Regions from separate parts of the Streptomyces sp. 3-6 genome, predicted to be linked through region 2. Evidence: predicted binding sites of a transcription regulator. Region 2 holds the regulator's gene; the other holds the start of a gene.
What was found. Region 2 encodes HrcA, which represses chaperone genes, less so after heat shock. Its sites were predicted from a motif close to TTNGCACTCNGNNNNNCNGAGTGCNAA; they were not measured.

Region 1 (11,911 bases), on a different contig from region 2:
CCAGATGGGCCCGGACGACCGCGCCGTCGGGCTCGTACAGGTACCGGCCGGGCGGGCGCACCGCCGGGTCGGGCAGGCCGCGGGAGACGAGCGTGCGCGGCCCGGGCAGCAGCGTCGCCAGGACCCGGCCCGGGGGCACCCGCTGCTCGGGGCCGCACCACAGCACGGCCTCCTTCACGTCGCCGCCGTCCGAGATCCACTCGGCGGCGAAGTCCTCGGGGACGGCCTCGTGCGGGATGCCCGGCGCGACCTTGAGGGCGGCGGCGAGCCGTGCCGCGCGGGCCGCCCCGACGGCCCAGGACAACGGGGGCGAGTACGCCTCGGGGTCGAAGACGCGGCCCCGTCCGCCTCGCCGGGCCGGGTCGACGAAGACGGCGTCGTACCCCCCGGTGGCGACCTCGGCGACATCCGCCTGCCGCACCTCGATCAGGCCGTCGAGCCCCAGGGCCTCGGCGTTCGCCCGTGCCACCGCCGCGGTGAACGGGTCCCGGTCCACCGCCAGGACCCGGATCCCGGCGCGGGCCAGCGCGATCGCGTCCCCGCCGATGCCGCAGCACAGGTCCGCCACCGAGGTCACGCCCCGTTCCACGAAGCGTCGCGCCCGGTACGCCGCCACGCTCGCCCGGGTCGACTGCTCGACGCCGTTCGGCGTGAAGAACATCCGGGCGGCGTCCCGCTCCCCGAACTTCGCCACCGCCCGTTGCCGCAGTCGTGCCTGGGCGAGTGCGGCCGACACCAGTTCCGCCGGGTGGGTGCGGCGCAGCCGGGTGGCCACGGCGAGTTCCTGCGCGGGGGAGGTGGCGCGCACCTCGTCGAGGAGGGCGCGGCCTTCGGGGGTGAGGAGCGGGGCGAGGTCGTTCACCGGGTCATTGTGGGCCAGTCGGTGGACCGTGCGCGTCCCGCCGCGGTGTCGGACGGGGTCCCGCGGGACGGGCTGCGAGGATCCGGCACCATGCGAGTAGTAGGACAAAATGACAAAAGCGGGGCGCTTTGCGGGAAGCGGCGGCCCTCCGGCAGGAAACGGATCGGTCTCGCGGGTCTCGCCCTCGCCGCCCTCGCCGCGGGCTGCGGCCAGGGCGCCGCCACCGAGGTGGAGGGAGCGGGCGGCCAACAGCCCCTGAACGCGCCCCCGGCCCGCGCCCTCGACTCCTATGCCGACAAGCTCCACGCCCGCCAAGCGGCGCGCGCCGCCGCGGCCCGCAGCTGGGGCCTGAAGCAGGTGCCCCTCGCCGCCCCGGCGCCCCCCGCGCGCAAACCGACGATCACCACCCGCAAGGGCTTCGAGGTGGAGGGTCACCGGCGCCTGGACCTCCCCCCGGTCTTCACCACGGTCCCGACCCGGCAGAAGGTCGTCTTCCTCACCATCGACGACGGTGCCGAGAAGGACCCGGAGTTCCTGCGGATGATGAAGGAACTGCGGATCCCGTACACCGCCTTCCTGAGCGACTACGTCGTCAAGGACGACTACGCCTACTTCGAGAAGATGCAGGACCAGGGCGTCGGCCTGCACAACCACACCCTCCACCACCCCTACCTGCCGAAACTCTCCTACGAGCAGCAGAAGCGCGAGATCTGCGGCATGCAACGGGTGATCGAGAAGCGGTACGGCGAACGCCCCGTCCTGTTCCGGCCGCCCTTCGGCAACTACAACAAGGACACCCTGCGCGTCGCCAAGTCCTGCGGCATCACGCACGTTCCCCTGTGGAACGAGGAGGTGTTCGCCGACCGGTGGGACTACCGCGAGTGGGACCGCAAGCTCCGCCCCGGCGACATCGTCCTCAGCCACTTCCGGGGGCAGGGCGACTGGAAGGGCACGATGCCCGACATGATCCGCCGCTTCCTCGACAAGGTCACGGCCGAGGGCTACGCGGTGGGGCGCCTGGAGGACTACCTGTGAGGCGGGGCCCGGCGCCCAGGCTCCGCCTCCTGGCCGCCGGCGCCGCCGCCCTGTTCACCACTCTCGCGGCCTGCGGCACCCCCGCCGCGGGACCGCCGGGCGCCCCCGCGCGGCACGCCGACGGTTCCGCGGGGCACGCCGACGGTTCCGCCCAGCCCGGGAAGGGCAGCCGTGACGGCCCCGGTTCCGGTGCCGAAGGGGCCACCGGAGGTCGTGACGGCCCCGGGGCGGAGGCCGGTGCCGGAGCCGGTCCGGGCGCCGGCGCGCCGACGGGGGCGGAGGCGGAGGCGGGTGCCGGGGACGGCGCGGAGGCGGGTGCGGCCGGTGCGGCCGGTGCCGCGAGCGGAGGGAGCGGAGGAAGCGGAGGGAGCGGGTCGGCGGGTGAGCGGCGGGAGGCACCGGCGGGGGACCGGCTTCCGCCGGTGATCGACCGCCTCCCGACGCGCGAGCAGGTCGTCTTCCTGACCTACGACGACGGTGCGGGGCGGGATCCCGGCCTCATCGACCTGATCCGCCGACGCCGTCTCCCGGTCACCCTGTTCCTCACCGACACCGTGGCCGGTCCCGGATACGGCCACTTCGCCCGGCTGCGGGCGGTCGGCGCCGGCCTGCAGAACCACACCCTGGACCACCCCTCCCTGCGGGGCCTGCCCTACGCCGGCCAGCGTGCCGAAATCTGCGGCCAGCAACGCAAACTCCGGACCCGCTTCGGTGTCCGGGCCCGCTTCCTCCGCCCGCCCCACGGCACGTACGACACCACGACGCTGCGCGCCGCCGCCGACTGCGGGATCGCCGCGGTGGTCCTGTGGAGCGCCACCGTGCGGCCGGACGGCACCCTCGCCGACGCCCGCGGGCCGCGCGAGCCGCGCCCCGGCGACATCATCCGCGTCCCGTCGGACGGCCTGCCGACCCCGTCCCTCCGGGAGCGCACGGAACGGCTCCTGACCGAGCTGGACGGGCGCGGCCTGACGGTGGCCTCCCTGGAGGACCACTGGGACGCCACCGGGCCACCGTCCGCCGGCGCGCACCGCGACACGTCCGCCCCACCGCCCGCCGGCCGGGCCGCCGGAAGCGGCTGAGCACGGGTGCGGAGGGCGCGCCCGCCCCGACGCGCGGGCACGTAATTGGCACTCCGCTTGACCGAGTGCTAATCGCGGTCATAGTCTCGGGTCTGGCACTCCCCCCTGGAGAGTGCCAACAACGCGACGGGCAGGTCCGGCACCCGCGACGACGGATCGACCTGGTCGCCACCTCAGACAGTTAACCCCGTGAGATCTCCGAAGGGGGAGGTCGGATCGTGACGACCGCCAGCTCCAAGGTTGCCATCAAGCCGCTCGAGGACCGCATCGTGGTCCAGCCGCTCGACGCCGAGCAGACCACGGCTTCGGGCCTGGTCATTCCGGACACCGCCAAGGAGAAGCCCCAGGAGGGCGTCGTCCTGGCCATCGGCCCGGGCCGGATCGAGGACGGCAAGCGCGTCGAGCTCGACGTGAAGGTCGGCGATGTCGTGCTCTACAGCAAGTACGGCGGCACCGAGGTGAAGTACAACGGCGAGGAGTACCTCGTCCTCTCGGCTCGCGACGTCCTCGCGATCGTCGAGAAGTAAGCCACCTCGAAGCACATTTGCTCGAACTGCGCCCCTGGCCCCCGCCATCGCTGAGAAGCCGGGCGCCCGGGGCGCAGTGTTGTCATCCAGATTTCCGAGAGGGCTCCCGCTGCCATGGCGAAGATCCTGAAGTTCGACGAGGACGCCCGTCGCGCCCTCGAGCGCGGCGTCAACAAGCTGGCCGACACGGTGAAGGTGACGATCGGCCCCCGCGGCCGCAACGTCGTCATCGACAAGAAGTTCGGCGCCCCCACCATCACCAACGACGGTGTCACGATCGCCCGCGAGGTCGAGATCGAGGACCCGTACGAGAACCTCGGCGCGCAGCTGGTGAAGGAGGTGGCGACCAAGACCAACGACATCGCTGGTGACGGCACCACCACCGCCACCGTGCTCGCCCAGGCCCTGGTCCGCGAGGGTCTGAAGAACGTCGCCGCCGGTGCCTCTCCGGCCGCCCTGAAGAAGGGCATCGACGCGGCCGTCGCCGCGGTCTCGGAGGACCTGCTCGCGTCGGCCCGCCCGATCGACGAGAAGTCCGACATCGCCGCCGTGGCCGCGCTGTCCGCCCAGGACCAGCAGGTCGGCGAGCTCATCGCCGAGGCCATGGACAAGGTCGGCAAGGACGGTGTCATCACCGTCGAGGAGTCCAACACCTTCGGCCTGGAGCTCGACTTCACCGAGGGCATGGCCTTCGACAAGGGCTACCTGTCGCCCTACTTCGTCACCGACCAGGAGCGTATGGAGGCCGTCCTCGACGACCCGTACATCCTGATCACGCAGGGCAAGATCGGTGCCATCGCCGACCTGCTGCCGCTGCTGGAGAAGGTCATCCAGGCCAACTCCTCCAAGCCGCTGCTGATCATCGCCGAGGACGTCGAGGGCGAGGCCCTGTCGACCCTGGTCGTCAACAAGATCCGCGGCACCTTCAACGCCGTCGCCGTGAAGGCCCCCGGCTTCGGTGACCGCCGCAAGGCGATGCTGCAGGACATGGCCGTCCTCACCGGCGCCACGGTCGTCTCCGAGGAGGTCGGCCTCAAGCTGGACCAGGTCGGCCTGGACGTGCTCGGCTCCGCCCGCCGCGTCACTGTCACCAAGGACGACACCACGATCGTCGACGGCGGTGGCAACAAGGAGGACGTGACCGGTCGCGTCGCCCAGATCAAGGCCGAGATCGAGACCACCGACTCCGACTGGGACCGCGAGAAGCTCCAGGAGCGCCTCGCGAAGCTGGCCGGCGGCGTGTGCGTGATCAAGGTCGGCGCCGCCACCGAGGTGGAGCTCAAGGAGAAGAAGCACCGCCTGGAGGACGCCATCTCCGCGACCCGCGCCGCGGTCGAGGAGGGCATCGTCTCCGGTGGTGGCTCCGCGCTGGTCCACGCCGTCAAGGTCCTCGAGGGCAACCTCGACAAGACCGACGACGAGGCCACCGGTGTCTCCGTGGTCCGCAAGGCCGCCGTCGAGCCGCTGCGTTGGATCGCCGAGAACGCCGGCCTCGAGGGCTACGTGATCGTCTCCAAGGTCGCCGAGCTGGAGAAGGGCAGCGGCTACAACGCCGCCACCGGCGAGTACGGCGACCTGATCAAGGCCGGCGTCATCGACCCGGTCAAGGTCACCCGCTCCGCCCTGGAGAACGCCGCCTCCATCGCCTCCCTCCTCCTCACGACCGAGACCCTGGTCGTCGAGAAGAAGGAAGAGGAGGAGCCGGCCGCCGCGGGCCACGGCCACGGCCACGCCCACTGAGGCACCGCCTGATCGGTGAAGCCCCCGCTGTCCGTCAGGGAGCGGGGGCTTTCCCGTGCCCTGCCCACGCGACCGGCGGGGGCGGGTGGCCGCCGTGGCCCGAGCGCGGCCTGCGCCCGGCTCAGAGGTCCGTGGGCTCCAGGGCACCGAGTCGCGCCAGCAGCCCCAGTCGGTCGTACTGCCACCAGCCCTCGGCGATCCGGCCGCGGTCGTCGAAGCGGAAGACGGTCGTCCCCGTCATGGCCGCCTTCCTCCCCGTGGCGGGGATGCCCAGGAACTCGCCCTTCTGCTTTCCCTCCCAGGACCATCGCGTGCACACCCGGTCGCCCTCGGCGAACTGGTCCTCGACGCGGAGGACGAAGTCGAACCCGTCCCGCCACACGTCCATCTCGCGCCGCAGGTGATCCAGCCCGATCACGTCCTGCTCGTTGGCCGGATCGTGGTCGTAGTAGTGCTCGGCGACCATCCCGGCCATCGGGGAGAGGTCGCCGTCACCGGCCAGCACCTCGAAGAACCTCCGTGCGGTAGCGGTGTGCAGCTGCGCGTCCCGCACGACGTCCAGGTTGGTGAACGTCGGTGTCCCGTCGCACAGCGCCACCATCTCCCGGAAGATCCGGTCGGTCTCCGGCAGCCGCGAGTTGCGCATCGCCTCCTCGTACGACGGGAACTCCACGATCTCGATGACGTGCGACGCGTCCGCGCGGTCCTTGCCGACCACCGCGTGCGTCGCCGTCCGCCGCCCCTTGGACTGCTCGACCCACTGGTCCATGAGCCGGTTGATGTCGTCGAAGCGGTTGGTCCGGCAGTCGATGAGCTGGACGAAGGTCATCACGTTCACCTCCGGCCCCCCCTGCGTGTCGGGTCCGGGTCCGGGTCCGGTTCTGGTCACGAGCCGCACCTCATTTTCGCACCGGACCACCGTCGCCACATCGCTTCGCCGAGCGGGCACGGCGGGAGCGACCGCCCGGACGACGGCCCGGAAACCCCGCGGATGACGGCACGGGACCCTGCGGACGACGGCACGGGACCCTGCGGACGACGGCACGGGCGCCTACCGCCCATGGGAAGGCGCCGGTCGCGGTCGGGGCACCTACTGTCCGCCAGGCAGGCGCCCGTCGGCACCCACTGTCTACGGGCACGCCCGTCGGGCACCGACCGTCCGGAAGGCGGCCGACCGGCACCGGTACCGGCGCGGACACGGCGATCCGGCACCCGCCGGGCCGACTCCGGTGCCGCCTTGCCGGGCGCCCGGACGGCACCAGCTCACCGGCTTCCCGGGGCATCCGGACGGCCCCGGCTCCACCCGAAACCCGGACGGCCCCGGCTTCGAGGTGTCCGAGCAGCCGGCGCGGTGCGCTCCGGCTGCGGCACCCTTCCGGCGTGCCGGTCTGGTTCCGGCACTCTTGCGGCTTCGGCTCCGGCGCCTGTCGGGGTTCGGTACCCCTCCGGCTTCGGCACCGGTCAGGCGGCGGTACGGGCCCCGGTGCCCGAGGGCGGCCTCCGGCTCCGGGGTCGGCGCCAAGGTCTGGATACCGGACCGGACTGCTGCCGCCGTTCCCGGCACGCTTCACCGCCCGGGCCGGCGGCTCCCCGCGCTCAGGCCCCGTCTACTGCGGGCCGTACTTGCGCCCCGTACGGGAGGTGAGCCCGCCGAGCATGCCGCGCGGGACCAGCTTCGCCGCTCCCATCAGCGCCTTGTAGCGCGGATCGGGGATGGACACCGCCTTGCCGCGGGCCAGGTCCGCCAGCCCCGCCTCGGCCACCTTGTCGGCGTCCAGCCACATCCAGTTGGGGATGCTGTCCGTCCCCATCCCGGCGCGCTCGTGGAACTCGGTGCGCACGAACCCCGGGCACAGGGCCATCAGGCGCACCCCGCTGCCGGCCAGATCCTTGGCCGCGCCCTGGGTGAACTGCACGACCCACGCCTTCGACGCCCCGTAGGTGCCGCGGGGTACGAACGCCGCCACGGAGGCCACGTTGACCACGCCCCCGCGCCCACGTTCGCGCATCGCTTCGGCCGCCGCCGACGTCAGGCGCAGCACGGCCTCGCAGTGCACCTTGATCATCCTCAGCTCGTCGGCCATGGAGACGTCCAAGTACCGGCCCTTGTTGCCGAAACCGGCGTTGTTGATCAGCAGGTCGACGGGGTTCTTACGGTCCCCGAGACGGTCGGCGACCGCCTCGATGCCCTTGTCCTCCGCCAGGTCGGCCGAGAGCACCTCGGCCTCGATGCCGTGCAGGTCGTGCAGCTCGGTCGCCTGCTCCCGCAGCCGGGCGATGTCGCGGGCCACCAGCACCAGGTCATGTCCGTCGGCCGCCAGCCGCCGCGCGAACGCGGCACCGATACCTGCCGTCGAACCCGTAATCAGAGCCGTTGTCATGGCGCAAGACTAGTTACCCGGAGGCAAGCCGTCCGCTCGCTGCCCCCGCCTCGTGCGCTGCCCCCGCCTCGTGCGCTGCCCCCGCCTCGTGCGCTGCCCCCGCCTCGTGCGCTGCCCCCGCCTCGTGCGCTGCCCCCGCCTCGTGCGGTGCACGGGGCTCGGCCTCCTCAGCCGTGTGCAGCGTGGGTGCGCGCGGTCGAGGCGTTCCGCAGATGCGGACGTATCAGTTCGTCGTAGGTCTGCCGATTCGGCCGTAGGGTGCCGTCGTCGACCACGGCCCGGTCTCCCCGGAAGCCGACGTACCGCATCGGTACACGGTCACCGGAGAACCGCGTGCCGTCGAAAGCCGACTCGGCCGGCGGCGGTATCGCGAGGGCGTTGTCGATGGTCTCCCGGCCCACCGTGCTCACCGCGGTGTCCGTCCACCACCGGGCGAGCAGGGTGCCGACGGCCACTGCGAAGGCGGTGACCAGCGAACTCAGCATGGCGACAGGGTGCTTCCGGCGGAAGCGGTCACGGGTGGTGCCGGGCGGAACCTCTCCGCTCGGCACTGCGCTCGGGATCGGGAAAGAAGGCATGCAACGAGCGTCGTGGATCATGGCCCGCCGAACATCGGGGAACTGCCCCCACTCACCCCGGAGACAACCCCCGCCCGCTGTCCGGGGTTTCCCCTTAGGTGTGCTGTTCGGCAGGTTGGTGGCGCGGCTGACTGGCCGTATCCGACGGGCGACCGTACACCGCCGTATGACGGCGTCAGCCGTCAGCCGTCAGCCGTCAGCCGTCCGCTGTGCGCTGTCAGGCGTCCGCTGTCGGCCCTCCGCCGACGTGCCGACGTGCCGTCGTGCCGTCAGCCTGACGGCACGGTCGCCGACTTCTCCGCGTTCCGGGGCCCACCGTCTCCCTCGGACCCTCCGGACCCGTCGGACCCCCCGTATCCCTCAGGTTCCCCCAGCCTCTCGGACCGTTCGATCCTCTCCACGTGGGCCCGTGCGGCCGCCAGCGACTCCGGATGAAGCGCCGGTCCCGCCGCCAACAGTCTCGGGAGCAGGGTCCGGTCCGTCGTCATCGCCCGGAACTGGAGGGCGACCGTCACCTCGTGACCGGGCCGGTGCACGACACGCACCGGGTCACCCGCCCGTACGTCACCGGAGCGCACGACGCGCAGGTACGCACCCGGCGCTCCCCGCTCGGTGAACCGTTTCACCCAGCCCTTCTCACCCAGATGGCCCTGGAAGGTGCGGCACGGGATGCGGCCGCTCGTGACCTCCAGGACCACCTCGTCGCCGATGGCCCAGCGCTCGCCGATCAGCGCGCCGGACACCTCGATGCCCTCGGTGGTCAGGTTCTCGCCGAAGCAGCCGTTGGGCAGCGTCCGCCCCAGGGCGCGTTCCCACGCGTCGAGGTCCTCCCGGGCCATCGCGTAGACGGCCTGGTCGTCTCCGCCGTGGTGCCGGGTCTCGCACACCGCGTCCCCGGCCAGCCCGCTGCCCCCGACGCCCTTGGGGCCGGGGGCGGACACCCGGACGGGCCCGTCCACCGGTCGTTTGTCGATGCCGGTCACCCCCTCGGGTTGGGACGTGTAGGGGACGGGACGGGGGCGTCCCAGGTTCACAGAGAGAAGCCGCATGACCGCACGGTAGGCGACGGAGCTAAAAGCGTCGACGGAGTATGGGCCCGGACATCAAAGGCTCGCTTATCCTTGGCGGTGTGATCGAAGCCCGCCACCTCCGCGTGCTGCGCGCCGTGTCCGTCAGCGGTTCCTTTTCCGCGGCGGCCCGCGAGCTGGGCTGCACCCAGCCCGCCGTCAGCCAGCAGATGAAGGCCCTGGAGACGTCCGTCGGCACCCCGCTGCTCGTCCGCAGCGGTCGCGAGATGCGCCTGACCCAGGCCGGAGAGGCGCTGGTGCGGCACGCGGCCGGGATCCTCGCCGGGCTCACCGCCGCCGAGGAGGAAGTCGCGGCCATCGCCGGGCTGCGGGCCGGGCGCGTGCGGCTGGTGTCCTTCCCCAGCGGCAGCTCCACCCTGGTGCCGGCGGCGCTGGCCGCGCTGCGCGACGCGCACCCCGGCACCCGGGTGTCCCTGGAGGAGGCGGAGCCGCCCCGCTCCGTCGGACTGCTGCGGGACGGCGACTGCGACGTGGCCCTCGCGTTCCGCTACGAGGGGGCCGCGGGGGCCGAGGAGTGGGACGACCTCGTCGTCCGGCCGCTGCTGTCGGACCGGCTGGTGGGCCTGGTGCCGGAACGGCACCGGCTCGCGCGTGCGGAATCCGTCGCCATCGGCGAGCTCGCCGACGAACCGTGGATCGCGGGCTGCCCGCGCTGCCGCGGGCAGCTGGTGGAGGTGTGCGAGACAGCCGGCTTCACCCCGCGCATCGACTTCGCCACCGACGACTACCCGGCCGTCGCCGGGCTGGTGGGCGCCGGACTGGGCGTGGCGGTCCTGCCGCAGCTGGCCGTGGAGTCCGTCCGGCCCAGGGGCGTGTGCACGGTCCGCCTGGAACCCGCCGTGCGACGTGAGATCGTCGCGCTCACGCTTCCGGACCTCGCCCAGGTCCCGGCGGTCGCCGCGACGCTCGACCACCTCGCGCGGGCGGCCGCCCGGTAGCGGACGGCGCGGGTCCGCCCGTGTTCCCGGGGTCGCGCGACCGACCTGCGCGGACCGTGAGGTGATCACCTCCGCCGATCACCTCCGCCGATCACCTCAGTCGGCCACTCCCACCGATCACCTCCACCATCACCTCCAGCGACAAAACAAGGGCACCTGCGTGCCCCTTGCGGAGAAACGTTCCTTCAGTTGTTCGAGGCGGCGTGTCCGCCGCTGCCGGCCGACGCCGACACCAGTCGGTGCCGCGCCCGTCCCATCAGTTCTTCGCGCTCGTCCTCGGTCAGTCCGCCCCACACGCCGTACGGTTCGCGTACCGCCAGCGCGTGGGCCGCGCACTCGGCGCGCACCGGGCACCTCATGCAGACCTCCTTGGCCGAGTTCTCGCGAGCGCTTCGCGCCGCACCGCGCTCGCCCTCGGGGTGGAAGAAGAGGGAGCTGTCCACCCCGCGGCACGCAGCCAGGAGCTGCCAGTCCCACAGGTCCGCGTTCGGTCCGGGAAGGCGGGAGAAATCTGCCATTGCGTGACCCCTTGTAGCCGTTCTGGGCGGATCCGGTGTCCACGACCGTACAACTACGATCCAAGGAGATGAAAATATGACTCATTGCGAATCTAGTCGCAGACACCAACAAGAGGGAAGAAAAGGGTCTAAATGGTGCACGGGTTGTGATGAATCGTGGAGGGTCTGCGCGCATGTCTGCACCGTGTCCGCGTCCTCACGTAGAGTGCCGAAGGTGGCAGACGGCCCCGTAACTCTTTCGAGTGACCGTCGTTGAGAGTGCGAGGCGGTTGAAGGAACAAGCGCTCGGGCGGGCGTCCGAGACGGTCGACCGCACAGGTGACGATTTCGTACCAGCCTGGAGGCTCAAGGTGACGCGCATCAGCTGCGGAGGGCGGCCATGACTTCCGTCCTCGTCTGCGACGACTCCCCGCTTGCCCGAGAGGCGCTTCGCCGCGCGGTTGCGACCGTGCCCGGCGTGGAGCGCGTGACGACGGCGGCCAACGGCGAGGAAGTCCTCCGCCGCTGGGGCGCCGACCGCTCGGACCTGATTCTGATGGACGTACGCATGCCCGGCCTGGGCGGCGTCGAGACGGTCCGGCGGCTGCTGTCCGCTGACCCCGGTGCGCGCATCATCATGCTCACCGTGGCCGAGGACCTCGACGGCGTGGCGCTCGCCGTCGCCGCCGGGGCGCGCGGTTACCTGCACAAGGACGCCTCCCGCGCAGAACTGCGCGCGACCGTCACGCAGGCTCTCGCCGACCCGACCTGGCGGCTCGCCCCGCGGCGGCTGCGCTCCGCCGAGATGGGGGCCGCCCCCACGCTCACCGCGCGGGAGATCCAGGTCCTGGAGGGCATGAGTCACGGCCGCTCCAACGCGGAGATCGGCCGTGAGCTGTTCCTCTCCGAGGACACCGTGAAGACGCACGCGCGGCGCCTGTTCAAGAAGCTGGGCGCCTCGGACCGGGCCCACGCGGTGGCGCTCGGATTCCGGTGGGGTCTGGTGCGCTAGGGCCTGTCCTTCGGATCGGACCGGACGCGGTGCCCGGCACCGGACGGCGACCGGCGAGCGGGGGCACGTCGATGCCCCCGCGCGGCCCGTGCCCGCACGGCACGCACCCGCGGTCACCGAAGACCGGTGGCGCCTCCGGCGCGGCAGCCGGCCCGCCGCTCCCGCGGCGAGGGC
Region 2 (11,911 bases):
CCGGCGTCCAGCATCGCGGGCAGCGGGTGGTCGGCGAGGGTGTCGACCGCGCGCAGGCGGACGTTGGACAGCGGGCAGAGCGTCAGGGGCACCCCCTCGCGCACCAGCCGTGCCACCAGCGCGGGGTCCTCCACGCAGCGCAGCCCGTGGTCGACGCGTTCGACGCCGAGCACGTCCAGGGCCTCGGTGATGTACTCCGGCGGGCCCTCCTCCCCGGCGTGGGCGACCCGGCGCAGGCCCAGCGCGGCGGCGGCCTCGTACACCTCGCGGAACGTCGACGGCGGGTGGCCGGCCTCGGCCGAGTCCAGGCCCACGCCGGTGATGCGGTCCAGGTGGGGGCGGGCGGCCTCCAGGGTGGCCAGGGCGGAGGCGGCGGACTCGTCGCGCAGGAAGCACATGATCAGGCGGGTGGAGACGCCGTGCCGCTCCTCGCTGCGGCCCAGGGCCCGCCAGAGCTCGTCGACGACCGTGTCCAGGGGGACGCCGCGCGCGAGGTGGGCCTGCGGGTCGAAGAAGATCTCCGCGTGCCGCACGCCCTGGGCGGCGGCGCGGGCGAGGTAGGCGTCGGCGAGGTCCTCGAAGTCCCGTTCGGTGCGCAGCACCGCCATCAGCGCGTAGTACAGGTCGAGGAAGGACTGCAGGTCCTCGAAGCGGTACGCCTCGCGCAGCGCCTCGGTGCCGGCCCAGGGCAGGGTGAGGCCGTTGCGGGCGGCGAGCTCGAAGGCCAGCTCGGGTTCCAGGGTGCCTTCGATGTGAAGGTGCAGTTCGGCTTTGGGTACGGGCATCGAAGCATCGTACGACCGGGTGCCTGGGGACCGTGTCAGCGGCGCTTGGGCAGCGGCACCCGGAGCAGGTCGTGGGCCACGGTCAGCTCGCCCTCGAAACCGGCGGCGCGGGCCTGCCGCTCGAACTCCGCCGGGTCGCTGTAGCGCTGGCTGAAGTGGGTGAGGACGAGGTGGTGCACGCCCGCGTCCCGGGCCACCCGGGCGGCCTGACCGGCCGTCAGGTGACCGTGGTCGGTGGCGAGTTGTTCGTCCTCGTCGAGGAAGGTCGACTCGATGACGAGGAGGTCGCAGCCCTCGGCGAGCGCGTGCACCCCGTCGCACAGCCGGGTGTCCATGACGAACGCGAAGCTCTGCCCGCGCCGCACCTCGCTGACGTCCTCCAGCCGGACCCCGCCGAGGACGCCGTCCCGCTGGAGGCGGCCGACGTCCGGGCCGGTGATGCCGTGCGCGGCGAGCCGGTCCGGGAGCATGCGGCGGCCGTCGGGCTCGGTGAGCCGGTAGCCGTAGGACTCCACCGGGTGCGAGAGGCGGCGGGCCCGGAGCGTGTAGCCGGGGGTGCGGGCCACGGGTCCGTCGGTGTCGACGGGGGCCTCGGTGAGGGCGACGGTCTCCCGGTAGGCGGTGGCGTAGCGCAGCCGGTCGAAGAAGCGCTGCCCGGAGCGCGGGTAGTGGGCGGTGATCTCGTGCGGGACGCGGTCCAGGTTGATGCGCTGGATGACCCCGGCGAGGCCGAGGCAGTGGTCGCCGTGGAAGTGGGTGACGCAGATCCGGTTCAGGTCGTGCGCGGCGACCCCGGCGCGCAGCATCTGGCGCTGCGTGCCCTCGCCGGGGTCGAACAGGATGCCTTCGCCGTCCCAGCGCAGCAGGTAGCCGTTGTGGTTGCGGTGCCGGGTGGGGACCTGGCTGGCGGTGCCGAGCACGACCAGTTCGCGTACGGACATGTGACGGCCGGTCCGGACTATCCGGGGGGCCATTCGAGGCCGCGTCCGCCCAGCACGTGGGCGTGGGCGTGCCAGACGGTCTGGCCGGCGCCGCTGCCGGTGTTGAACACGATGCGGTAGCTGTCCAGTTGCTCCTGGTCGGCGACGGCCTGCGTCTCGCGCAGCACGTCCGCCGCGATGTCGGGTGCCGCCGCGGCGAGGGCCGCCGCGTCCTGGTGGTGCGCCTTGGGGATCACCAGGACGTGGGTCGGCGCCTGCGGGTTGATGTCCCGGAACGCGACGGTCGTGTCCGTCTCGCGGACGATCGTCGCCGGGATCTGTCCTGCGACGATCTTGCAGAACAGGCAGTCGTCCTGCGGCTCGCCTGCCATGGGTGTGCCTCCTCGGCCCCGGATGCTCGCTTACCGGGGCATCGTATCCGCCGGGGCCGGGCGACGGCCCGCGGTCAGGGCAGCTCGGGCGGCTCCTTCGCCGGGTTCTCCTCCAGGGCGGCGAGCGCGATCCGGACGGCCTCGTCGAGCTGGGGGTCGCGGCCCGCCGCGTGGTCCTGCGGGCGCTGCACCACCTCGACGTCGGGGTCGACGCCGTGGTTCTCCACGCCCCAGCCGTAACCCTCCAGCCAGAAGGCGTACTTGGGCTGGGTGACGAGCGTGCCGTCGACCAGGCGGTAGCGGCTGTCGATGCCCACGACGCCGCCCCAGGTGCGGGTGCCGACGACCGGGCCGATGCCGAGGGCCTTGATCGCCGCGTTGACGATGTCGCCGTCGGAACCGGAGAACTCGTTGGCGACGGCGACGACGGGGCCGCGCGGCGCGTCCCGCGGGTAGGACTCGGGCCGCATGCCGCGGGGCAGGTCCCAGCCGACGATGCGCCGGGCCAGCTTCTCCACCACGAGCTGGGAGGTGTGGCCGCCGCGGTTCTCCCGCACGTCCACGATCAGGCCCTCGCGGGTCACCTCGACGCGCAGGTCGCGGTGGATCTGCGCCCAGCCGGGGGCCTGCATGTCGGGGACGTGGATGTAGCCGAGGCGGCCGCCGGACGTCTCGTGCACGTAGGCCCGCCGGTCGGTGACCCAGGCGTGGTAGCGCAGCGGTTCCTCGTCGGCGACGGGCACGACGACCGCGTGCCGCGGCTCGCCGCCGCCGGCCGGGGAGACGGTCAGCTCGACCGGCTTGCCCGCGGTGCCCACCAGCAGCGGGGCGGGGCCGGTGACGGGGTCGACGGGCTGTCCGGCGACGGCGACGATCGCGTCGCCGGGACGGACGGCCACGCCGGGCGCGGCGAGCGGGGAGCGGGCGTCGGGGTCGGAGGTCTCGGAGGGCAGGATGCGGTCGACGCGCCAGGTGCCGTCCTCGTGGCGGGAGAGGTCCGCGCCCAGCAGTCCCTGCCGGGGGCCGTCGCCGTACCCGCCGCGCGGGGTGACGTAGGCGTGCGAGGTGCCGAGTTCGCCCTGCACCTCCCACAGCAGGTCCACCAGGTCGTCGTGGGTGGCGAGGCGGGAGAGGACGGGGCGGTAGCGGTCCAGGACGGCGTCCCAGTCGACGCCGTTGAGCTCCGGGTGCCAGAAGTGGTCCCGCATGATGCGGCCCGCCTCGTCGAACATCTGCCGCCACTCGGCGGCCGGGTCGACGAACTGGCGGACCCGGCCGAGGTCGACGGTGATGTTGCCGTCGCTGTCGTCGTCGTTCGGGGCGCGCCGGTCGCTGGGGACGACCTTGAGCCGCCCGTCGGTCCACAGCAGCACCCGCTTGCCGTCGCCGCTGACCTCGAAGTGGTCGGCGTCGGCGGCGAGGTGCTCGATCCGGTGCTGGGCGAGGTCGTAGCGCTCCAGCTCGGTCCGGGGGTCGGGGTCGTCGGGCGTGGCGCGGGAGGCGCCGAGCACGCCGCGCACCGGGTGCCGCAGCCACAGCACCCCGTCCTTGGCGGCGCGCAGGTGGGAGTAGCGGGCGGCCTCGACGGGGAACGGCACGATCCGGTCGGCGAGGCCGTCCAGGTCGACGCGGGTGGTGGGGGTGCCCTCGCTGTCGGGGGTCTCCTCCCGGTCCGGCGTCTCGAAGGGGCGGCCGTGGCGCTGCGGGCCGAACGGCGACGGGGTGGTCGCGGCGAGGGTGATCAGGTGCGGCCGGGCGCCCTCGACGAAGGCCAGGTCGAAGACGTGCTCGTCGTAGACCGGGTCGAAGGCGCGGGTGGAGAGGAACGCCAGGTGCTTGCCGTCGAGGGTGAAGGCGGGCGCGTAGTCCTGGAAGCGCAGCGGGGTGGCCTCGGTGACGGACAGGTCGGTGGTGTTGGCGAGGCGGAGCTGGCTGAGCGGGCGCGGGCCGGGGTGGGACCAGGCGAGCCAGGAGGAGTCGGGGGAGAACACCAGCCCGGAGACGTCCCCGTTCTCGCTGCGGTCGACCTCGCGGACCTCGCCGGTCTCCCGCTCGACGAGGAGCAGCCGGCCGTCGTGCGAGGCGACCGCGGCCCGGCTGCCGTCGGGCGCCATGGCCAGCTCCAGGACGCGGCCGAGCCGTCCGGCGGCGATCCGGCGGGGGGTGGTGCCGGGGGCGAGGCCGGTGGCGGGCGCGAACTCCAGGGCGTCGTCGCCCTCGGCGTCGGTCACCCACACCACCCATTCCTCGCCGTCGGCGCGGAAGGTGCGCGGGCGGCGGGCCCGGACGCCGGGGGTGGCGGCCAGGGCGCGGGCGGGACCGGAGCGGTGGGTCACCCAGTGGACGGTGCCGCGGACGCAGACGGCGCTGCCGCGCGCGGTGTGGTCGGGGGACGCGGAGCCGAACCAGCGGCCGGCGTTGACCGGGAAGGGCTGGAGGTCGACGCGCTGGCCGCCGAGCCGGACGTCGAGGCGGCGCGGTTCGGCGCCGTCCAGGTCGTCCAGGATCCACAGTTCACCGGCGCTGGAGTACACGACGCGGGTGCCGTCGGTGGCGGCGTGGCGGGCGTAGAAGCCGCCGAGGGGGGTGTGGCGGCGCAGGTCGGAGCCGTCGGCGAGGGAGGAGTACAGGGCGCCGGTGCCCTCGTGGTCGGAGAGGAAGGCGATCCGGTCACCGGCCCACAGCGGGTACTCGATGTTGCCGTCGAGGTCCTCGTGGAGGCGGACGAACTCACCGTCGCCCTCGCGGTCGATCCACAGCTTGCCGGCCGTGCCGCCCCGGTAGCGCTTCCACCAGGCGGCCTCGCGGCCCATCTGCGCGGACAGCAGCACGGTGGCCGGGCCGAACGCCAGGTCGCCGACGGGGCCGTGGGGCAGCCGGGTGGCGGGCCCGCCGTCGAGCGGGACGGCGTGCGCCCAGGTGCGGCGGATGCCGGGCTGGCCGTGGGTGGTGACCGCGATGACCTGACCGTCGGAGGTCCAGCCGCGCACCTGGGTCTTGACGCTCCCCCAGTACGTCAGGCGCCGGGCGGGCCCGCCGTCGACGGGGGCGACGTGCACCTCGGGGGCGCCGTCGCGGGTGGAGGTCCAGGCGACGGTGGTGCCGTCGGGCGAGATGCGCGGGTGGGCCACCGGCACGTTCTCGGCGCTCACCCGCCAGGCCCGGCCGCCGTCGAGCGGGGCGAGCCACACGTCGTCCTCGGCGGTGAAGGCGACCAACTCGCCGTGCGGATGCGGGAACCGGAGATACGCGGCGGATGCGTCCGATGCAGGCTGTGTCACCCGATCACCCTACGCACGCGGCGGTGCCCCCGGCCAGGGGTTTCGATCACTTGCCCTCGACGGGGCGGCACGAGGGGTACTGCTCGCACCACACGGTGGTGGTGACGGTCACCGTGACGGTGGGGCGGGGGCCGTCGTCCGGGGCCTGTCCGACGGGCGAGGGGGTGGCGGCGTCGCAGTCGCCGAGCCCGTCGACCCGGAAGCGCTGCCTGCCGTCCACCTTCGCGACGATGGTCCCGCGCACGCAGGCGCCGTTGACGGCGTGCGTGATCCTGCCGGTGACGGTGATGTCCTTGCCGTCGTCGGTCTCGCCCTCGCAGTCGACGGAGGCCACGGTCCTCTCGCCGGAGGACGCCGAGGCGCCGCTCCGCTCGCCGAAGTCCGCGGTGCAGTTCAGCCACCGGACACCGGCCTTGCGCCGTTCCAGCTCCTCGGTCACGGTCTCGTCCGTGGTGTACGCCACGGCGGCGGAACTCAGTCCGCCCGGCTCGCACGCGACGAGGCCGCCGACGGCGAGCACGGCACCCCCCGCCATGAGCACCGGCCGCAGCCAACTCCTCACCAGTACCCGCATGAACGGCAGACTGCCACCCTCGCGGGCCCGGCGGTAGGGCGCATTCGGCCGCGCCACGAGCCCCCGCGCACGGCGTCCGCCCGCGCGGTCACGGTGGTGGGCCGGGGGCGTCGAGCGGGGGCCGTGGTGGGAGGCCGGGCAGCTCCCGGCGACCCGGGAGGCTCCGGCGGGTTCCGCGGGGCAGGGGGTGCGGGCGGGTCAGCCCCAGCGTCCGGTGCGGCCGAGCAGCAGGGCCGCCGCGGCGGTCCCGGCGGTCGACGTGCGCAGCACGCTCCGGCCCAGGCGGCACACCCGCGCGCCGGCGCCGGCGAACAGGTCCAGCTCCTCGGGGGACACTCCGCCTTCGGGCCCGACCACCAGCACGATGTGCCCGGCGGCGGGAAGCGGGGCGGTCGCCAGCGGCTCGGTGCCGCTCTCGTGCAGCACCGCCGCGAAGTCCGCCCCGGCGAGCAGGGCCGCGACCTGCTTGCCGGTGGCCGGGTCCGCGACCTCGGGGAAACGCACCCGGCGGGACTGCTTGCCCGCCTCGCGCGCGGTGGCCCGCCACTTGGCGAGGGACTTCAGTCCGCGCTCGCCCTTCCACTGGGTGATGCAGCGCGAGGCCGCCCACGGCACGATCGCGTCGACGCCGACCTCGGTCATCGTCTCCACGGCCAGCTCGCCCCGGTCGCCCTTGGGCAGGGCCTGGACGACGGTGAGGCGGGGCGTTCCGGGTTCCTCCGTGACGACGTCGGCGAGGCGCACGAGCAGCCGGTCCTTGCCCTCGGTCCCCTCGACCCGGCCCTCGGCCCAGCGTCCCGCGCCGTCGGTGAGGACGACGTCCTCCCCGGCCCGCAGGCGTTTGACGGAGACGGCGTGCCGGCCCTCCGGCCCGTCGAGCACGTAGGGGCCCGCCGGGTCGGAATCGAAGCCGTCGACGACGAACACCGGCGCGGTCATCGGGCACCTCCGTCGGACAACGCCGCCCGGGCGGCGGCCAGTTCGGCGGCCAGCACCTCCACCAGCCGCCCGGCGGGCAGTTCCCGGGCCAGCCGGTGGCCCTGGCCCGCCCAGAGCGCCATGCCCTGCGGGTCACCGGCCTTGGCCGCCGCCTTGCGCAGGGGCGCGGCGAGGTGGTGGACGTCGGGGTAGGCGGCGGGCGCGTAGGGGCCGTGCTCGCGCAGGAAGCGGTTGACCAGGGCGCGGGCCGGGCGGCCGGAGAAGGCCCGGGTCAGCTCGGTGCGGACGTGGAGGGGGTCGGTGAGGGCCTGCTTGTGCGCCTCGTGCGCCCCGGACTCGGGGGTGGCGACGAAGGCCGTGCCGAGCTGGGCGGCGTCGGCCCCGGCGGCGAGCACCGCGGCGATCTGGCTGCCGCGCATGATGCCCCCGGCGGCGACCACGGGGATCGAGACGGTCTCGCGGACCTGGGCGAGCAGGGACAGCAGTCCCAGGGCGGAGCCGTCGGCCTCGGGGGCGTCCCGGTGGGTGCCCTGGTGGCCGCCCGCCTCGGCGCCCTGGGCGATCACGGCGTCGGCGCCCGCGCGTTCCACCGCCAGGGCCTCCTCGGGGGTGGTGGCGGTGGCCAGGGTGTACGTGCCGGCCCGGCGGAGCGCTTCGAGGACCTCGGGGGCGGGCACGCCGAAGTGGAACGACACCACCGGCACCGGGTTGTCGAGCAGCACGGCCAGCTTGGCGTCGTAGCCGTCGTCGCGGCCGCTGTCGGGGTCGCCCAGCTCGGTCTCGTACCAGGTCGCCTCGCCGGCCAGCTGGTGCGCGTAGACGCCGACGGCGGCGGGGTCGGGGGTCTCGGGCTGCGGCATGAACACGTTGACGCCGAAGGGGCGGCCGGTCAGTCCGCGCAGCTGCTTGATCTCCTGGTACATCCCGTCCGCGGTCTTGTACCCGGCGGCCAGGAACCCGAGCCCGCCCGCGTCGGACACGGCGGCGGCGAGGCGCGGCACGGCGACCCCTCCCGCCATCGGGGCCTGCACGATCGGGTGCGGGAGGAGATCGGTCAGCGCGGAGGACATGACGGCATGGTGTCACGTCCGCGGGACGCGTCCGAATTGACCCTTCCCGCCGGCACATTCCGTTCGACGGGAGACGCGGGGGCGGGTCGGGGAGGGCGCGGGCGGGCTCCCCGGCCCGCGCGGCCCGGGCCGGGACCGGTCACGGACCGGTCCCGGGGACGCCGTCAGCGGCCGTTGAACGCGTCCTTCAGGCGGGAGAACAGGCCCTGCTGGCCGGGCTGGAACTGCCCCTGGGGACGCTCCTCGCCGCGCAGCTTGGCCAGTTCCCGCAGCAGGCGCTCCTGCTCCGGGTCCAGCTTGGAGGGGGTCTGCACCTCGACGTGCACGATGAGGTCGCCCCGGCCGCCGCCGCGCAGGTGCGTGACGCCCCGGCCGTGCAGCGGGATCGACTGGCCGGACTGGGTGCCGGGCCGGATGTCGACCTCCTCCATGCCGTCCAGCGTCTCCAGCGGCACCTTGGTGCCGAGGGCCGCCGCCGTCATCGGGATGGTCACCGTGCAGTGCAGGTCGTCGCCGCGCCGCTGGAAGGTCGGGTGCGGCAGCTCGTGGATCTCGACGTAGAGGTCGCCGGCGGGCCCGCCGCCGGGGCCGACCTCGCCCTCGCCGGCGAGCTGGATGCGGGTGCCGTTGTCGACACCGGCCGGGATCTTGACGGTGAGGGTGCGCCGGGAGCGGATGCGGCCGTCACCGGCGCACTCCGGGCACGGCGTGGGCACGACCGTGCCGAAGCCCTGGCACTGCGGGCAGGGGCGCGAGGTCATGACCTGGCCCAGGAAGGACCGGGTGACCTGGGAGACCTCGCCCCGGCCGCGGCACATGTCGCAGGTCTGCGCGGTGGTGCCGGGCGCGGCGCCCTCGCCGCTGCACGTGGTGCAGACGACGGCGGTGTCGACCTGGATGTCCTTGGTGGTGCCGAAGGCGGCCTCGTCGAGCTCGACCTCGATGCGGATCATCGCGTCCTGGCCGCGACGGGTGCGCGAGCGCGGTCCGCGCTGCGAGGCCGTGCCGAAGAACGCGTCCATGATGTCGGAGAAGTTGCCGAAGCCACCGGCCCCGAAGCCGCCCGCGCCGCCGCCGGCCGCCTGCGCCAGGGGGTCGCCGCCGAGGTCGTAGACCTGCTTCTTCTGCGGGTCCGACAGCACCTCGTAGGCGGCGTTGATCTCCTTGAACCGCTCCTGGGTCTTCGGATCCGGGTTGACGTCCGGATGGAGCTCGCGGGCGAGCCGCCGGAAGGCCTTCTTGATCTCTTCCTGCGACGCGTCGCGGCGCACGCCGAGTACGGCGTAGTAGTCCGTGGCCACTACGACTCCGCCAGGATCTGTCCGACGTACCGTGCCACTGCGCGTACCGCTCCCATCGTTCCCGGGTAGTCCATGCGGGTCGGTCCGACCACACCCAGTTTGGCGACTGCTTCGCCGCCCGAACCGTAGCCGACCGACACGACGGACGTGGAGTTGAGTCCTTCGTGGGCGTTCTCGTGACCGATACGGACGGTCACGCCCGGATCCTTCGCCTCGCCGAGCAGCTTGAGGAGCACGACCTGCTCCTCGAGTGCCTCCAGGACGGGCCGGATCACCAGGGGGAAGTCGTGTCCGAAACGGGTGAGATTGGCGGTGCCGCCGATCATCAGCCGCTCCTCGTTGTCCTCGACGAGGGTCTCCAGGAGGGTGGAGAGCACGGTCGACACCGCGCCCCGGTCCTCCGGTTCGAACGCCTCCGCGAGGTCCTCGACCAGGCCGGGCACATCCGTGAACCGGCGGCCCGCGACCCGGCTGTTGAGCCGCGCCCGCAGGTCCGCCAGGGACGCCTCGCCGAACGGCGCCGGGCAGTCCACCAGGCGCTGCTCGACCCGGCCGGTGTCCGTGATCAGCACGAGCATCAGGCGGGCCGGGGCGAGCGACAGCAGTTCCACGTGCCGCACCGTCGAGCGGGTCAGCGACGGGTACTGCACCACGGCCACCTGCCGGGTCAGCTGCGCGAGCAGCCGCACCGTGCGGGCCACCACGTCGTCCAGGTCGACGGCGCCCTCCAGGAAGTTCTGGATGGCGCGCCGCTCGGGCGGGCTCATCGGCTTGACCCCGGCGAGCTTGTCGACGAACAGGCGGTAGCCCTTGTCGGTGGGGATGCGCCCGGCGCTGGTGTGCGGCTGGGCGATGTAGCCCTCGTCCTCCAGGGCCGCCATGTCGTTGCGCACGGTGGCCGGGGAGACGCCGAGGTTGTGCCGTTCGGTGAGCGCCTTGGAGCCCACCGGCTCCTCGGTGCCGACATAGTCCTGAACGATGGCGCGCAGCACCTGGAGCCTGCGTTCACTGAGCATCGCGCACACACCTCCAGAAGCGATCCGCCGCTGCCCGTTGCTGGTCCTGGCACTCTTCACATGCGAGTGCCAGACTTCCCCGGCCCAGTGTACGGCCGGGGAGTACGCCCCGGGCAAGGCCCGGCGCGACGGGTTCGCGCAGGTGGGCGTTCTGCCCGCTAGCGTCGCGGTATGACCTTCGATCGGGACGTGTCGGGATGGGAACGGGTGGCGCCGGGGGTGTTCCGGTGCCGCCTTCCGGTGTGGGACTGCACGGCGGGGCTCGTCACCGGTACCGGCGGCGCGCTGCTGGTCGACGCCGGTTCGAGTCTGCGCGAGGGCGCGCGGGTGCGGGCCGAGGCGCAGGCGCTCGCCGGGCGGCGTGTGACGCATCTCGCGCTGACCCACCCCCACTTCGACCATGTGCTGGGGGCCGCGGTGTTCGCGGGCGCGGAGGTGTTCGCGGCGACCGGCCCGGCGGCGGCGTGGTCGGCGGAGGGGCTGCGCGCGGACGCGGTGCGGCACGGGCTGGACGAGCGGGAGGCGGCCGGGGCGGCGGACGCGCTGGTCCGGCCGGGGCACGAGGTGTCCGGCCACGTGGTCGTGGACCTCGGCGGCGGCACGGAGGCGGTGCTGGTGAACGCGGGCCCGGGGCACACCGCGCGGGACCTGGCCGTCCTGGTCCCGGGCGACCCGCCGGTGGTCTTCTGCGGCGATCTGGTGGAGGAGTCGGGCGCACCGCAGGCCGGGCCGGACGCGGTGCCGTCCCGCTGGCCGGACGCCCTGGACCGGCTGCTGGCCCTGGGCGGCCCGGACGCGCGGTACGTGCCCGGTCACGGGGCGGTGGTCGACGCGGCGTTCGTGCGGGCCCAACGCGGGGCGCTGGCGGCCCGGTTCGGCGTGTCGCGCCGGCCGTGACGGGGGCTGCCTCGTATCGTCGGCAGGATGCGCCAGTACTCCGCCGACCTGACCCCTCCCTGGAAGAAGTCCGGCCCGGTGCCCGAGGTGCCCGCCGACCCCGGTCTGGTGGTCGAGGAGCCCGGCACCGGCTTCTGCGGCGCGGTGATCCGCTGCGAGGCCGGCACGGTGACCCTGGAGGACCGTTTCGGCAAGCACCGGGTGTTCCCGTTGGAACCGCGCGGCTTCCTGCTGGAGGGCCGGGTGGTGACGCTGGTGCGGCCCGCCTCCGGACCGTCCCGCCCCAGCCGTACGGCGTCCGGCTCCGTCGCGGTGCCCGGGGCCCGCGCGCGGGTCGCCCGCGCGGGCCGCATCTACGTCGAGGGGCGGCACGACGCGGAGCTGGTCGAGAAGGTGTGGGGCGACGACCTGCGCATCGAGGGCGTGGTCGTGGAGTACCTGGGGGGTGTGAACGACCTGCCGTCGGTCGTCGAGGAGTTCTCCCCCGGCCCCGACGCCCGCCTGGGGGTGCTGGTCGACCACCTCGTGCCGGGCTCCAAGGAGTGGCGCATCGCCGAGGCGGTCACCAGTGAGCACGCGCTGGTGGTGGGCCACCCGTTCATCGACGTCTGGGAGGCGGTGAAGCCCTCCTCGGTGGGCATCCCCGGCTGGCCCCGGGTGCCGCGCGGCCAGGACTGGAAGACGGGGGTGTGCCGGGCGCTGGGCTGGCCGGAGAACACCGGGGCGGCCTGGCAGC

Region 1: groES (co-chaperone GroES) is a predicted target of HrcA. The motif match lies at 3,022-3,048, and genes of this name have one in related genera.

What each region holds. Positions count from the first base shown of each region.
Region 1 covers NZ_JBWHZP010000020.1:2,911-14,821, forward strand. The annotation lists gene AC02VZ_RS22335 (THUMP-like domain-containing protein) at 1-862, opposite strand, end outside; gene AC02VZ_RS22340 (polysaccharide deacetylase family protein) at 953-1,897, shown strand; partial or broken gene AC02VZ_RS22345 (polysaccharide deacetylase family protein) at 2,266-2,976, shown strand; gene groES (co-chaperone GroES) at 3,195-3,503, shown strand; gene groL (chaperonin GroEL) at 3,618-5,243, shown strand; gene AC02VZ_RS22360 (ester cyclase) at 5,365-6,072, opposite strand; gene AC02VZ_RS22365 (SDR family NAD(P)-dependent oxidoreductase) at 6,851-7,624, opposite strand; gene AC02VZ_RS22370 (hypothetical protein) at 7,792-8,109, opposite strand; gene AC02VZ_RS22375 (MOSC domain-containing protein) at 8,472-9,251, opposite strand; gene AC02VZ_RS22380 (LysR family transcriptional regulator) at 9,332-10,228, shown strand; gene AC02VZ_RS22385 (WhiB family transcriptional regulator) at 10,414-10,746, opposite strand; gene AC02VZ_RS22390 (response regulator transcription factor) at 11,126-11,737, shown strand.
Region 2 covers NZ_JBWHZP010000001.1:228,528-240,438, reverse strand. The annotation lists gene AC02VZ_RS00935 (adenosine deaminase) at 1-785, opposite strand, end outside; gene AC02VZ_RS00930 (ribonuclease Z) at 821-1,726, opposite strand; gene AC02VZ_RS00925 (histidine triad nucleotide-binding protein) at 1,744-2,097, opposite strand; gene AC02VZ_RS00920 (S41 family peptidase) at 2,172-5,378, opposite strand; gene AC02VZ_RS00915 (hypothetical protein) at 5,425-5,952, opposite strand; gene AC02VZ_RS00910 (16S rRNA (uracil(1498)-N(3))-methyltransferase) at 6,151-6,891, opposite strand; gene AC02VZ_RS00905 (nitronate monooxygenase) at 6,888-7,961, opposite strand; gene dnaJ (molecular chaperone DnaJ) at 8,126-9,262, opposite strand; gene hrcA (heat-inducible transcriptional repressor HrcA) at 9,262-10,278, opposite strand; gene AC02VZ_RS00890 (MBL fold metallo-hydrolase) at 10,450-11,175, shown strand; gene AC02VZ_RS00885 (DUF3097 domain-containing protein) at 11,203-11,911, shown strand, end outside.